Regions from separate parts of the Micrococcus sp. GPGPB33 genome, predicted to be linked through region 1. Evidence: riboswitches for the same ligand, from Rfam matches in the RefSeq annotation. Region 1 holds a riboswitch; the other holds the start of a gene.
The links. A riboswitch is a leader RNA that binds a small molecule or an ion and turns the genes downstream of it on or off. The one in region 1 is predicted to bind S-adenosylmethionine.
Positions count from the first base shown of each region.

Region 2: another riboswitch for S-adenosylmethionine. It lies ahead of POD19_RS05135 (flavin reductase family protein); the one in region 1 lies ahead of POD19_RS00345 (bifunctional o-acetylhomoserine/o-acetylserine sulfhydrylase).

Region 1 is NZ_JAQMWO010000002.1:52,490-59,920, reverse strand. It holds gene POD19_RS00360 (phosphotransferase family protein) at 1-641, opposite strand, end outside; gene POD19_RS00355 (CPBP family glutamic-type intramembrane protease) at 685-1,572, shown strand; gene POD19_RS00350 (VOC family protein) at 1,604-2,242, opposite strand; SAM riboswitch class IV at 2,421-2,536, shown strand; gene POD19_RS00345 (bifunctional o-acetylhomoserine/o-acetylserine sulfhydrylase) at 2,667-4,034, shown strand; gene metX (homoserine O-acetyltransferase MetX) at 4,031-5,161, shown strand; gene POD19_RS00335 (SGNH/GDSL hydrolase family protein) at 5,237-6,130, opposite strand; gene POD19_RS00330 (alpha/beta hydrolase) at 6,211-6,903, shown strand; gene POD19_RS00325 (RNA-binding S4 domain-containing protein) at 6,956-7,198, opposite strand; gene POD19_RS00320 (glycine--tRNA ligase) at 7,340-7,431, shown strand, end outside.
Region 2 is NZ_JAQMWO010000002.1:1,066,275-1,073,705, reverse strand. It holds gene hisD (histidinol dehydrogenase) at 1-827, shown strand, start outside; gene POD19_RS05145 (RNA-binding S4 domain-containing protein) at 838-1,206, shown strand; gene POD19_RS05140 (hypothetical protein) at 1,254-1,868, opposite strand; SAM riboswitch class IV at 2,063-2,182, shown strand; gene POD19_RS05135 (flavin reductase family protein) at 2,256-2,780, shown strand; gene POD19_RS05130 (cold-shock protein) at 3,019-3,222, shown strand; gene POD19_RS05125 (MFS transporter) at 3,432-4,652, opposite strand; gene POD19_RS05120 (FMN-binding glutamate synthase family protein) at 4,769-6,781, opposite strand; gene POD19_RS05115 (acyl-CoA thioesterase) at 6,795-7,376, opposite strand; gene POD19_RS05110 (bifunctional proline dehydrogenase/L-glutamate gamma-semialdehyde dehydrogenase) at 7,396-7,431, opposite strand, start outside.

The sequences.
Region 1 (7,431 bases):
CCCGCGATCCTCGCGACGAGGCCGGCCCAGTCCGCCGGTAGCGCTCCGGCGTGCTCTGTCGGCAGGGACGCGCCCAGCCGCCCCACGCGCGCCACGCGCTCCGCGGTCCACGGACCCCGGAACGCGAACGCCGGGCCGAGTCCCGCCGCGACGGCCGGGTCGGTCACGTCCACGGTGTCGAGGGCGTCCACGATTCCCCGCAGGACGGTCGGGTCGCCCTCGTGGGGCGGGTGCGGCTGCCCCGGCACGAACGCCTGGAGGACGGCCGCGGCGAGGGGGCGGCCGGCGTCGTCGTCCCGGCGGAGCACCGCCGACAGCGGACGCGGCACCGCGAAGGGCAGGCCCGCGTCCGCGAGGGCCGTCACCAGCCCCACGCGGCGCGGCAGGTGGGCGGCGGGGGAGTCCTCGGGCGCCCAGGCCGCGCCGACCGGGGCGCCGGCCTCGCTGACCCGGGCCATGCGCAGCACGGCCAGGCCGTCGAGCACCAGCACGCGGTGGAACTGGCCGGACTCCACCACGTGCCCGGCCGACCACGCGGCGGCGCGCAGCCGGTCCGCGAGCGCGGCGGGCACGTCCGGGAGCAGCCGGGTCAGGGCCTCGGCCGCCAGCTCGAGCTCGGACGCGACGGGGGAGGAGGTCATGTCCCCACGCTAGCGTCCGGGCGCGCGGGGGATACTGGCCCGCATGATCGGCCGCCCCGACCTCCGTTCCGACGCCGCCCCCGCCGCCCGGCCCGCGCTGCCCGCCCCGTCCGCCCGGACGGTCCGCTGGGAGATCGCGATCGTGCTCGGGCTCTCCCTCGGCCGCTCCGCGGTCTACGCGGTGGTGCAGCTGATCGACAAGGCCACCCGTGCCCCGCTGGGGGAGCAGACCACGGTGCTGAACCCCGCGCTCAGCCCGCGGTGGGGCTTCGACCTGACCTACCAGCTGCTGGACATCGGCTTCGCCCTCGTCCCCGTGCTGCTGGTGCTGCACCTGACGTGGCTGCGCGGCCGGAACCCGTTCCGGACCCTCGGCCTCGACCTGCGCCGCCCCGGCCGGGACCTGGCCTGGGGCGCGGGCCTGTTCGCGGTGATCGGGCTCGGCACCCTCGGCGTCTACGCCGCCGGCCGGGCCCTCGGGATCACGACGGCGATCGTCGCCAACGCGATGGACGAGAGCTGGTACCAGGTCCCGGTCCTGCTGCTCTCGGCCGTGCGCCACTCCCTGCTCGAGGAGGTCATCGTGGGGGCCTGGCTGGTCGACCGGCTCGGCTACCTGCAGCGGCTGAGGGCCGCGGGCCTGCACCGCGATCCGGCGCCGGCCGTGCCGTCGTCGTGGGCGAGCGCCGAGGGCCTGTTCCTGCCGACCCGCGTGGCCGCCGTCGTGCTCGCCCTCGCGCTGCTGCGCGGGGCCTACCACCTGTACCAGGGGGTCGGGCCGGGCGTGGGCAACGCGCTGATGGGCGTGGTGTTCGTGCTCGTGTTCCTGCGGGTGCGCCGGGTGATGCCGCTGGTGGTGGCGCACTTCCTGCTCGACGCCGTCGGGTTCGTGGGCTATCCGCTGCTGGCCCGGGCGGGCCTGCTCGGCTGAGTCACCGCCCCCACGGCGGCGGCGGGGCGGGTCAGAGGGTGACGTCGCCCCGCGGGGTCTGGAAGGTCACCGAGACGATGCCGGGGGTGCCCGACGGCGCCACGTACTCCACGTTGACGTCCGCGACCGCGGACTCCTCGCCCTCCTCGCCCAGCCACTCGAGCAGGCGCTCCGGGGAGCCGGCGATGCTCAGCCGCTCGATCGAGGCCTGCGCCTCGGCCGCCTGCGAGGGGTGCATGTCCTCCTGACCGTCGGCCCAGCGCAGGATGTACGGCAGCTGCGGGTCCGCGAGGGTGCCCTTGATGCCGATCTGCCGCCAGGACAGCTCCCGGCCGTCCGGGAAGCGACGGTTGCCGGGGACGGCCTCACGGCCGAGGCGGCGCTCGAACCGGCCGATGTCCGTGGTGGCCACCGCCCAGCTCATCCAGCCGCCGCCCTGCTCGGTGCGGGCGCGCACGAGCTGGCCGAACGGCGCGCTGAGGGAGGCCGGGTGGTCCAGGGCCTCGACGACCTCCAGATACTGCCTGCCCGCCATGGGGAACAGGGCGTTCTGCGTGCCGAAGCGGGGGTGGACACCGCCCTTGATCCGCTCGATGCCCAGCGTCTCGGCGATGCGGGCGACCGTGGCGTCCAGGCCCTCGGGGCCGGCGGCGTAGGACACGTGGTCCATGCGACAGGTGTGCACTGCGCTGTTCCTCTCCGTTCCCGGGCTGCCCCGGGGGTTGACCTGGTGCGAGTCGATGGGCGTCGAGCCCTTGACGGGTCGGGCGCCCCCGTGCGGAGAGCGTATCCGCGTGTGACACGCGTGACGAAATCGTGGCGGGGCGGCGGGCTACACTCGGAGGCACGGTCACGAGAGTCAGCAACAGGCCCCGGCATGCTGACCGGCAACCCTCCTTCCGCGGTGGGGTGCCCCGGGTGACGACCAGGCCGGCCCCACAACGGACGCCGGCAAGCGCGGGCCGATCCCACGGCCCCTCTCGACGGCGCCGGGTCATCTCCGGCACCTCGACGACGCCGGTCTGCGAATCGGCACGTCGGCCGGCGGGCGGGGCGGCCGGGTCCGGCCCCTGAACCCCTCAGGAGGGTCCGCCATGACCGACCAGACCACCCCGACCCCCGACGCCTGGGGCTTCTCCACCGCGCAGGTCCACGCGGGCGTCGCCGTCGGCCAGCACGCCTTCGGTGCGACCGCCCTGCCGATCTTCCAGACCACCTCGTACGACTTCCCGTCCGCCCAGGTGGCCGCGGACCGGTTCGCGCTCAAGGACCTCGACCCGCTCTACACCCGCATCGGCAACCCGACGCAGGGCCCGGTGGAGGAGAAGATCGCCGCGCTCGAGGGCGGTGTGGGCGCGCTGCTGCTGGCCTCCGGTCAGGCGGCGACGACGTTCGCGATCCTCAACCTCGCCGGCGCCGGCGACCACGTGGTCGCCTCGGCCAGCCTCTACGGCGGCACGCAGAACCTGTTCAAGCACACCCTCGCCAAGGTCGGCGTCGAGACGACGTTCGTGACCGACCCGGACGACATCGAGTCCTGGCGCGCCGCCGTCCGGCCGAACACCAAGGCGTTCTTCGGCGAGACCCTCGGCAACCCGCGCGGCGACGTCCTGGACGTGCGCGCCGTCGCCGACACCGCCCACGAGGCCGGCGTGCCGCTGATCGTCGACAACACGCTGGCCACCCCGTACCTGCTGCGACCGATCGAGCACGGCGCCGACGTCGTCACCCACTCCGCCACGAAGTACCTCGGCGGGCACGCCGCGGCCATCGCGGGCGTGATCGTCGACGCCGGCACGTTCGACTACGCGCAGCACGCCGAGCGGTACCCCGGCTTCAACGAGCCGGACGAGTCCTACCACGGCCTCGTCTACGCGCGGGACCTCGGGGTGGGCTCGCCGCTCGGCGCCAACCTGGCCTTCATCCTCAAGGCGCGCGTGCAGCTGCTGCGCGACTACGGCTCGGCCATCTCCCCGTTCAACGCGTTCCTGGTGAACCTCGGCCTGGAGACCCTCTCCCTGCGGATGGAGCGGCAGGTGGCCAACGCGGCCGCGGTGGCGCGCTGGCTGGAGGGCCGCGACGACGTCGAGCACGTGGTCTACGCCGGCCTGGAGTCCAGCCCGTGGCACGAGCGGGCCCAGCGCTACCTGCCGAAGGGCGCGGGCGCATTCGTCTCCTTCGAGATCGCGGGCGGCCGCGAGGCCGGGGCCGCGTTCGTGGACGGGCTCACCCTGCACCACCACGTGGCCAACATCGGCGACGTCCGCTCGCTCGTGGTGCACCCGGCCTCGACCACCCACTCCCAGCTCACCGACGACGAGCAGCGCGCCGCCGGCGTCACCCCCGGCCTGGTGCGGCTCTCGCTCGGCGTGGAGGACATCGAGGACATCCTCGCCGACCTCGAGCGCGGCTTCGCGGCCGCCGCCCGCCGCGGCGACGACGACGCGGGGGAGCGGGCATGACCGCCGTCGCCACGCGTCCGTCGCGCACCGCGCTGCCCCGCGGCGGTCGCCACCGCCTGCGGGTCGGCGAGCTGCGCACCGAGACCGGCGGGCTGCTGCCCGACGTCGAGCTGGCCTACGAGACCTGGGGCACCCTCGCCGCCGACGGCGCCAACGCCGTGCTCGTGCTGCACGCCCTCACCGGCGACGCGCACGTGGCCGCGCACGAGGAGGACCCGACGCCGGGCTGGTGGGACGCCCTCGTCGGCCCGGGCCGCGCCGTGGACACGGACCGGTGGTTCGTGGTCGCCCCCGCCATGATCGGCGGCTGCCACGGCTCCACCGGGCCCTCGACGCCGGCCCCCGACGGGCGGCCCTGGGGCTCCCGGTTCCCGTTCCTCACGCTGCGGGACGCGGTCGAGGCCGAGCGACGCCTGGCCGACCACCTCGGGATCGGCGCCTGGCGCGCCGTGATCGGCGGATCGATGGGCGGGGCCCGCGCCCTCGAGTGGGCCGCGACCCACCCCGCGCGCGTCGCCGGGGTGGGTGTGCTGGCCGCCACCGCGGCCTCCTCCGCCGACCAGATCGCGTGGGGGCAGGCGCAGACGGCGGCCATCCGCCTCGACCCGGACTTCCAGGGCGGCGACTACTACCCCGGCCCCGGCCCCGTGGCCGGCCTGGGCATCGCCCGGCGCATCGCCCACACCACCTACCGCACGGCCGGCGAGCTCGGCCAGCGGTTCGGCCGCGAACCGCAGGGCGTCGAGGATCCCTTCGGCGCCGTCGTCGGGGTGCCGGGCGGGCGCGGGCGCTACGCCGTGGAGTCCTACCTGGACCACCAGGCGGCCAAGCTCACCGACCGGTTCGACGCGAACTCCTACCTCGTGGTCACCGAGGCCCTCATGGGCCACGACGTCGGGCGCGGGCGCGGCGGCGTGGCGGCGGCGCTCGCGGACTACCGGGGCCGGGCGTTCGTGGCCGCCGTCGACTCGGACCGGCTCTACCTGCCGGCCGAGTCCGAGGCGCTCGCGGCGGCGCTGCCCGCGCGGCCGCCGGTGCACACGATCGCCTCGCCCATCGGCCACGACGGCTTCCTCACCGAATACGGCCAGGTGGCCGACACGCTGAAGCGCACCCTCGCCCTCTGAACTTTCGTTCGGGAAACGGCGGCGTGTCGCGGCACTGTCGTTCGGGAAACGGCCACCGGTTCCCGCCGGCCGGGCTCAGGGCTCGACGACGTCCAGCGGCTCAGTGTGGTCCGAGCCCTGCGGCATCGGCGCGCCGAAGAGCGGCTCGGGGACGGGGCGCTTGGCCGTGACGCCGTCGCCGGAGGAGACGCCGCGGAGGCGGCGGACCACCCACGGCGCCAGATGCGTGCGCACCCATGCGGCGTCCGACGCGCGGGCCGCGCGCCACGTGCGCGGCGCCGGCGGGGAGAGGCGCAGGTGCTCGAGGCCGTGCTCCACGCCGAGGGTGTCCAGCACCATCGCGGCGATCGTGTGGTGGCCGAGCGCAGAGAAGTGCAGGCGGTCCTCGGCCCACATCTCCCGCCGGGCGAGGTCCTTGAGCGACCACATGTCCGGCACCAGCGCGTCGTGCCGCAGCGCGATGGTGCGCACGTTCTCGTTGTAGATCGCCACGGTGCCGCGGATGCGGCCGATGACGGGCGTGCCCTTCACGTCGGTCGCGTTGAACAGCAGCACGGTGGCGCCGTCGGAGGCCAGACGCTCGACGACGGCGTCCAACCGGACCGCGATCTCGTCCGGGTCCGCGCCGCGCAGGATGTCGTTGCCGCCCGCGCAGACGCTGATGAGGTCCGGCCGCAGGGCGAGCGCCGGCTCCACCTGGTCCTCGGCGATCTGGTCCAGCAGCTTCCCGCGGACCGCCAGGTTGGCGTAGGCCAGGTCCTCGCCGGGCGGCGTCAGGCGGGAGAGCTCCTCGGCCAGGCGGTCGGCCCAGCCGCGGTGGTAGCCGGGACGGTCCGGGTCCGGGTCGCCGATGCCCTCGGAGAACGAGTCCCCGATGGCGACGTAGCGGCGCCACGGATGGGCGGCGGGGTCGTCGACCGGGGTCGCGTCGGAGGCGTGCGGAGGCTGGGAGGAGGATGGGTTACCCACGGGTAGGATTCTGCCCACGTCGCGCGGGAGGGGTCAACCTCCGGGAGGGGCCGACCGTGCCGCTCGCTAGGCTGGCGGACGTGAACGCGAACCCCACCCCCGCCGTCGAGCCCGTCGTCCGCTGGTCCCGCCCCGAGGGCGAGCGCACCGAGGACCTGCTGATCGTCCTGCACGGCTACGGCGCGAACGAGGACGACCTGTTCGGCCTCGTCCCGCACCTGCCCGAGCACGTCACGGTGGCCGCCGTCCGCGCGCCCCTGCCCCTGCAGCCGGGCTCCCACGCCTGGTTCCCGCTCTCCCAGGACCCCGTCACGGGCGAGCTGGGCTCCACCGCCGAGCCGGTCCGCGAGGCCGTCGAGGCCCTGCACGCCTGGGTGCAGGCGGTGCGCGGGGACTTCCGCACCGTCTCCCTGCTCGGCTTCTCGCAGGGCATGGCGATGGCCACGTCGCTGCTGCGCCTGGACCCGGAGGCCTACGCGTGCACCGTGGCGCTGTCCGGCTTCGTGGTGGACCCGGAGCTCACCGAGCCGCGGCTGCGCGAGCTGTTCACCCGCGACGACGACGTCGCCCGCGTCCGACCGAAGGTCTTCTGGGGCCGCGGCCAGGAGGACCCGATCATCTCCGAGCCCCGGGTCGAGGAGACCCATGCCTGGCTGAACGCCCACGTGGACCTCATGAAGATCGTCTACGCCGGGCTCGGCCACGCGATCAACGAGCAGGAGCTGGGCCACGTGAAGGAGTACCTCGCCCACATGGTGCCGCCCCGCGGCTGACGCGCCGGACCTGCTCGACGACGGCGCCGCGGCCGCCCGACGGGGCGTCGGCTCAGGCCTGCCCGGCCTGGACGACGAACGCCTCGCCGGCGAACTCGACGACGTCCCCGTCGTGCAGCTGGGCGCCGCGGCGCGTCTCCACCGCGCCGTTGACGGTGACGAGCCCGTCGGTGACGGCGTCGCGGGCCATGGCCCCGTCCTCCACGAGGGAGGCGAGCTTGAGCGCCTGGCCGAGGCGGATGGACTCGTCACGGATGGGCAGGGGCTGGGCGTCGGGTGCGTTCGTCTCGGTCATGGTGTCCATCATGGCCGGTAGGCTGGACGGGATCGACCGGCGCGCCGCGCCGGAACGGGCCCGCCGCGTCGAAGGCGGCCGGGTGCCGTCGTCGTCGTGATCCCCTCCCGCCCCGCCGATGAGTACGGAAGTGATGCCCCCATGGCTGCCAAGTCCCCGCTGGACAACGTCATCAACCTGGCCAAGCGCCGAGGCTTCGTGTTCCAGGCCGGTGAGATCTACGGCGGTTCGCG
Region 2 (7,431 bases), 1.0 Mb from region 1:
GGGACCACGGCGGCCTGCCCCACCCCACCGTGCTCGCCGCGTGCGCGCTGCTGGGCGTGGACGAGGTCTACGCGGCCGGCGGCGCCCAGGCCGTCGCCATGCTGGCGCACGGCATCCAGGACGACGACGGCGGGTGGCTCTGCGCGCCCGTCGACCTGGTGACGGGGCCCGGCAACGTGTACGTGGCCGCCGCGAAGCGCGCCCTGCAGGGCGTGATCGGCGTGGACGCCGAGGCCGGGCCGAGCGAGATCGCCGTGATCGCGGACGGCACCGCCCGCGCCGACTGGGTGGCCGCGGACCTGATCAGCCAGTCCGAGCACGACCCGCTGGCCGCCTCCGTGCTCATCACGGACTCCGAGGACCTGCTCCGGGACGTGCTGGCGGCGATCGAGGCGCAGGTGCCCGGGGCGTTCCACGAGGACCAGATCCGCGAGGCCCTCACCGGCCCCCAGTCCGGCGTGCTGCTGGTGCGGGACATGGACCAGGCCGTGGAGGTCTCCGACCGCTACGCCACCGAGCACCTCGAGATCCAGACGCGCGACCCCGAGGACCTCGTGGGGCGCATCCGCAACGCCGGCGCCGTGTTCGTGGGCCCGCACGCCCCCGTGCCGCTGGGCGACTACTCGGCCGGGTCCAACCATGTGCTCCCCACCTCGGGGACGGCCCGGCACTCCTCCGGTCTGAACACGGTGACGTTCCTGCGCCTGCAGCAGCGCATCCGCTACACGGAGACCGGGCTCAAGGAGGTCGCGGACGGGATCGGCGTGCTGGCCGAGGACGAGCGCCTGCCCGCGCACGGCGCCGCGATCCGCGCCCGCTTCGCGTGAGGGGGCGGGCGTGAGCGGCGTCCGCATCGACGCGTGGCTGTGGGCCGTGCGGCTGTACAAGACCCGGTCCGCGGCCACGGCGGCCGTGCGCGCAGGCCACGTGCGCATCGACGGCGAGCCCGTGAAGGCGGCGACGCCCGTCGTCGTCGGGAACCGGGTGCGGGTGCGCCAGGACGGAGGTGAGCGGATCCTCGAGGTCACGGGGCTGATCGCCAAGCGGGTGGGCGCCCCCGTGGCCCGGCAGCAGTACGTGGACCACTCCCCGCCGCCCATGCCGCGTGAGCTGCTCGCGGTGCCGTACCGCGAGCGGGGCGCGGGCCGGCCCACCAAACGGGACCGCCGGCAGCTGGACGCGCTGCGCGGCCGCGACCGACGCTGAGCGTCTCCGTCCTCCCCGCGCCGTCATCCGCCGTCGTGATGGCGGCCTCATGCGGAGGGTGCGGTCAGCACCATCCGGAACGACTTGTCGTTGTCCACCGTGACGGTGAACGTCATCGGCCCCGCCTCATCCACGGGGGGAGTCGCCGCCGACCAGCCGCCGCACAGCGCCTCCGATCCGGCCATCCAGGTCTTCGTTCCCCCGCCACCCCGTGAGGTCAGGATCTCCGTCTCACCGGTGGCATCCGAAGGACACAGCACGATGACCCGAAGGACCGCACCCTGTTGAGCGTCCACGGTGATCTGCTGTGTGCCCGTCCCGACCGCCTCCTCCAGGACGGACTCCTTCTCCGGGTCGAGATAGCCCGCATCCGGATGCCGGCGCGTGTACTCGACCAACGTCATCCCGTCCTCCTCGAACAGCGCGGCGGGGAGTGCTTCTTCACCGGCGGGTGACGACGCGGACGAACCGGTGGCGGAGGCCGACCGGGTTGCCGAGGGGGCCGCTGACGTCACGGTGACGGAGGACGCCGCAGCGGTGGATGCCTTCGCGGTGGAGGAGACGCTGCCCGGGGAAGCGGAGCATCCCGAGATGGCGGTACCGAGGAGAGCCGCGACGACCACGGCGGCCGACAATGCCGCACGGTTCTTCTCGATGTCCATCCGCATGATCTGATCCCTCTCAGAGAACCGTCTGCGGGGGCCGGAGGCCGCGGTCTCGAGCTCCCCCCTCTCGAGTGGCTTGATCCTGGCCGGCGATGCGCGGTGTGTCAAGCATCACATCGGGCAGCTCGGATGACGCCGCGCGACCGCCGCGCTTTGACCACCCCACGGACCCCTCCGTAGGCTGACCCCAGAATCACGAGTTCCCGTCATTCACGGCCCTGGCCGGCGGGACGGCAACCCTCTCACGCAGTAGTGGGGTGCTCCAGGTGATGATTCGGCCCCTCGGACACCCCGACGGGCAAGTACCGCGCCTCCGCGGATCCGGGCGATCCGCGTTCCCGCCTTCTGCGGAGCCGCGCCAGTCATCGGAAGAGGACGCGCGCCATGACCCTGACCCACGAACCCCACACCGCCACGTGGGACACCGACCTGTCCCTCGGCAACCTCCGCTCCGGCCTCTCGGCCTTCCCCACCGGGGTCGTCGCGCTGGCAGGCCTCGCCGACGGCGTCCCCGAGGTGATGGTCTCCTCCTCCTTCGGCGTGGGCATCTCCTGGGAGCCGGCCCTCGTGTCCTTCTCCGCGCAGAACAGCTCCCGCACCTGGCCGCGCCTGCGCCGGGCCGGGGCGATCGGCGTCTCCCTGCTCGCGGCGGACCAGACGCCGCTGTGCCGCCAGCTGGCCTCCCGCGAGGGCGACCGCTTCGCCGGTCTCGACGTGCACCGCAGCCCGCACGACGCCCTGCTGATCGGGGGCTCCTCGCTCTGGCTCGAGACGCGGGTGCACGCCGAGGTCCCGGCGGGCGACCACACGGTGGTGCTGCTGGAGGTGACGGCCTTCGCGGATCACACGGACGCCGCTCCCCCGGCCGCCCTGCACCGCAATCTCTTCCACGGCCTGCGCGCGCTCTGAGCGAACTCTAGGTGAACAATCGGGCCCCTGGTTCCCGGTCGGCGAGATCCGTGCAATGATGGAGCCTGAAGTTGATCAAGCTGTATCCCGCCATCTTCACTGCTCGTCAGCCCGGCATCGCCGGCGTCGATGAGTGTTGGGCAAGCGGTTCAGTCTCGCCGCTTCACCCGCGTCCCACATCCGGGCCGCGGTCCAACACCGCCACCGCACCGCGGGGGCACATCGAAAGGACACCATCATGGCTGTCGGTACTGTCAAGTGGTTCAACGCTGAGAAGGGCTACGGCTTCATCGCCCCCGAGGACAACTCCGCGGACGTGTTCGTGCACTTCTCCGCCATCCAGGGCGGGGGCTTCAAGGAGCTCCAGGAGAACGACCGCGTCGAGTTCGAGACCCAGGACGGCCCCAAGGGCCTCCAGGCCGCCAACGTGACGAAGCTCTGATCTTCGCCTGACGCACGGCTTCCGACGCCCCCGGTCCGCACGGACCGGGGGCGTCGTCGTGTGCGCTTCCGCACGCCCCGCCGCGCACTGCGCCGCACTCCGCCGTACGCCCGTTCGACCGCGGCGCTGCGACACCACCGCAGGGCTGCACTGCGGTGATGTCGCTGAGGCGCGGTCCTCCGGGGTGGGCCTCGTCCTGGCCCTGCGCGTCAGGCCGCGCCCCGCCGACCCACGTGGCGACGCAACAGCAGCACCACGCCCAGGGCCAGCAGATACCCGGCCGCGACGACCGCGAAGCCGGCCCGGTAGTCGCCCGTGACGTCGCGTAGCAGGCCCATCAGCAGCGGGCCCAGGGCGAAGCCGGCGTACATGCCCATCGAGTTCGCCCCGGTCGCACGGCCCAGCCGCTCGGCCGGCACCTCGCTCAACAGGCCCGCGTTGATCACCACGTTGGCGCCCAGCACCGTCAGGCCGTGCACCGCGGCGCCCACCCACAGCAGGGCCGGCAGGTCCAGCAGGTCCGCGGCGAGGAACACCGCGACGCCGGCCACCGCACCCAGGCAGATCACGGCCAGCAGGGTGGTGGGCCGGTCTCCGGAGCTCATCCGCCGGCTCCACCCGATCCGGGAGAGCACCCCCACCACCCCGGACACGGCCGCCGCGGCGCCGCCGGCCACGAGCGTCATTCCCAGCGTCTCGACCGCGAAAAGCGGCAGGTAGGTGTTCGTGGCCTGCATGCCCAGGCCGGTGAGGAACGCGATCGCCGCGAAGAACCAGACCGTGGCCGGCAGGGGCGAGGTGTCCCGCCGTCGTCGCCCGCCGACGGGGCCGGTGGCCGGCGGCGGCGCCCCGGGCAGCGGCGGGGCGGCGACCAGGGCGAGCACCCAGAGCGCCCCGATGAGCACCGCGGCCCCCAGCGCGGCGCCCGTCCAGCCGAGGGCGAGGGACGCGGCCGGGAAGAACAGGCCGCCGACCAGCTGGGCCGCCTGCACGCCGGACTGCTTCACCCCGACCCACCCGATGCGCCTCTCCGGCGGCACCACGGTCCGGATGATCCGGTTCGTGGTGGGGTTGGAGATGGCCTGCGTGACGCCCGCCACGGCGGCCGCCGCGTACAGCACGGGCAGGGACGGGGCGACGGCGCCGAGCACGAGCGCCGCGGCGGTGCCGCCGAAGATGATGCTCAGCTGTGCGCGGGCGGACAGGCGGTCGGCGGCCCGGCCGAGGCCGAGCGAGGTGACGGCGGCCGCCGCGAACACGACCGTCATCACGGTGCCGAGCTGGCCCGAGGTGACGTCGAGCCGCTCCATCACGACCGTGGAGGAGGCGGAGACGCCGTAGTTGAACAGGGGCCCGGCGCCCATCGCCGCCAGCAGCACCCACAGCAGGGCCGCGGAGGGGCGGCGAGCGGCGGGGGCGGGCAGGGTCACGGCCCCAGGCTACGACCCCTCACGCGACGAGGCGGGAAATCTATCTCATGGGCGCCCGGGGGCGTCGTGTGAGGTGGATTTCCCGCCTCGAAAGCGGGGGTGACTGCGGGGGTGGGTCAGCCGACGCGGCCCTCGCCGCGGTGCTCGCCCTCGACGCGGCCGGTGGTCCCCCGCTGGGTGACCTCCTCGCCGTCCTGGCGCTCGGGCCGCTCGCCGGCCTCCGCCGGCAGGCCCTCGTTCTCGTCGGTGGGCGTCTCGCCGGCGGTGGCGGCGGGTGCCGGATCCTGCGGGGCCCGACGACGGCCGCCGTGCGGGGACAGCGACTCACCCTCACCCAACGAGCTGACGCGCGGCATCGGCGACGTCGTCAGCGGCACGGACTCGGTCTGCCGGGCGTCGACGAGCGTGGAGCCCGTCCCGGAGATGGGGGAGCCCTGCACGGGGGCGCCGGCCGCCTTGCGGCCCGGGATCAGCAGCTCGGAGCGCCACTGGGGGTCGCGCTCGGTGAGGTAGTCCACGCGGGCGTGCTCGCCGAAGTGGTCCGCGTCCGCCTCCTCCCAGTCCATGGCCCAGCCGGCGGGCGGGTCGTTGAGCAGCTCGTCCGTGCGCAGCCAGTGGTAGATGGACGCGTACGAGCGGGTGCTCAGGTGGTCCACGCGGCGGCGCAGCATGCGGGTGTTCAGCTGGGACGGATGCGTCAGGCCCATGGACGCCATGATCTGCACGGCCTCGCGCACGGTCAGGCGGTGGTAGTTGAAGACGCGGTTGCCCTTGTCCTCCACGTCGAGGGCGCGCATCAGACGCGGGTCCTGCGTGGCCACCCCCACGGGGCACTCGTTCGTGTGGCACTTCTGCGCCTGGATGCACCCGGTGGCCATCATCATCGCGCGGGCGGACATGGTGAAGTCCGCGCCCTGGATCAGACGCTTGACGATGTCCGAACCGGTGGCGACCTTGCCGGCCGCGCCGAGCTTGATCATGTGGCGCAGGCCGGTGCCCACGAGCGCGTTGTGCACGAGCATGAGGCCCTCGGTCAGCGGGGTGCCCACGCGGTCCGAGTACTCGAGCGGGGCGGCGCCGGTGCCGCCCTCGGAGCCGTCCACGATGATGAAGTCGGGGGCGATCCGCTCCTCCCAGATGGCCTTGGTCATGGCCAGCACGTCCACGCGGGAGCCCACGCAGAACTTGATGCCGATCGGCTTGCCGTCCGAGAGCTCACGGAGCTGCTCGATGAACCTGACCATCTCGCGCGGGGTGCGGAACGCGGAGTGGGACGCCGGGGACAGGCAGTCCTTGTCCATCGGGATCTCACGGGCCTCGGCGATCTCGGGGGAGATCTTCTCCTTGGGCAGCATGCCGCCCAGGCCGGGCTTCGCGCCCTGGGAGATCTTGATGGTGATGCCCTTGACCTCGGGCAGCAGCGCCTTCTCGGCGAACTTCTCCGGGCTGAAGGTGCCGTCCTCGTTGCGGCAGCCGAAGTAGCCGGAGCCGATCTCCCAGAACAGGTCCGCGCCGTTGCCGCGGTGGTACTTGGTGAGGCCGCCCTCGCCGGTCTCGTGGATGAACCCGCCCAGGCCGGCGCCCTTGTTCATGGCGATCACGGCGTTGGCGGAGAGGGAGCCGAAGGACATGGACGAGATGTTCATCAGCGAGATGTCCACGGGCCGGCGGCAGTCCGGGCCGCCGATCCGCACCGTGGGGGGCTCCTCCGGCGGGTTGACCGGGGCGGTGGAGTGCAACAGGAACTCGTAGCCGATCTCCGAGGTGTCCCGCTCGGTGCCGAACGCCTTGTGGCTGTCCAGGCCCTTCGCACGGGCGTAGACGATCGAGCGGGTGTCCCGGTCGAACGGCTTGCCGTCGAAGTTGCGCTCGATGAAGTACTGCTGGATCTCGGGGCGGATCGACTCCAGCAGATACCGCATGTGGCCGAGCACGGGGTAGTTGCGGAGGATCGCGTGCCGCTTCTGGGTCATGTCCCACACGGCGAGCACGAGCAGCGCCACCAGGAGCACCGCCAGCACCCACCACGCGCCGCCGCCGATGGCGGCCACCAGCACGACGACGAGCGCGGCCAGCGAGAGGGTCGCGACGATCAGGAGTCTGTTGTTCACCCGACCATCGTGCCCCATATCACTCGAACGTTCATCCTCGCCGCACTGTGTCGAGGTCCCACGTGTGGGGCAGGGGCGTCCGGGCCGACGGCAGGGCCACGCTGCGCCGCCACTCGTGCAGCCACTCCGGCAGCGTCGGCTCCCCCGCGAGGTCGTGGCCGGCCGCCGCCGCGATCGCCCGGACCTCGTCGTTCTCCACGGGGCGGCCGTCCTTCTTGCGCAGGCGCGTGCAGATGTACGCGCGCACCGCGACGTCGCCGTCGACCACCACGCGCTGCTCGAACCACACTGCGCGCTCATCCAGGCCGATCATCCGCGTCTCCACGTCGAACCGCTGCCCCAGGGTCACCGAGCGGCGGAACGCAATCTGCTCGGCCTGCACCACGGGCGTCCAGCCGCGACGGCGGATCTCGTCCCACAGGCCGGTGCGGACCATCGCGTCGAAGCGGCCGAGGTCGAACAGCCCGAAGTACTGGCCGTTGTTGACGTGCAGGGCCATGTCCACGTCCGTGGGCAGGGCGCGCATCGGCAGCGTCGTCGGCTCCCAGAGTCCGGCGCGCGGGCGGCGGCGGGCGCGGGCGACGACCCAGATCGTGCGGGGGATCAGATGCATCGGAGGTTCCTCCTCGGGGTCACAGGACCCCCTCGGTCAGATGGTCCGGCGTGCC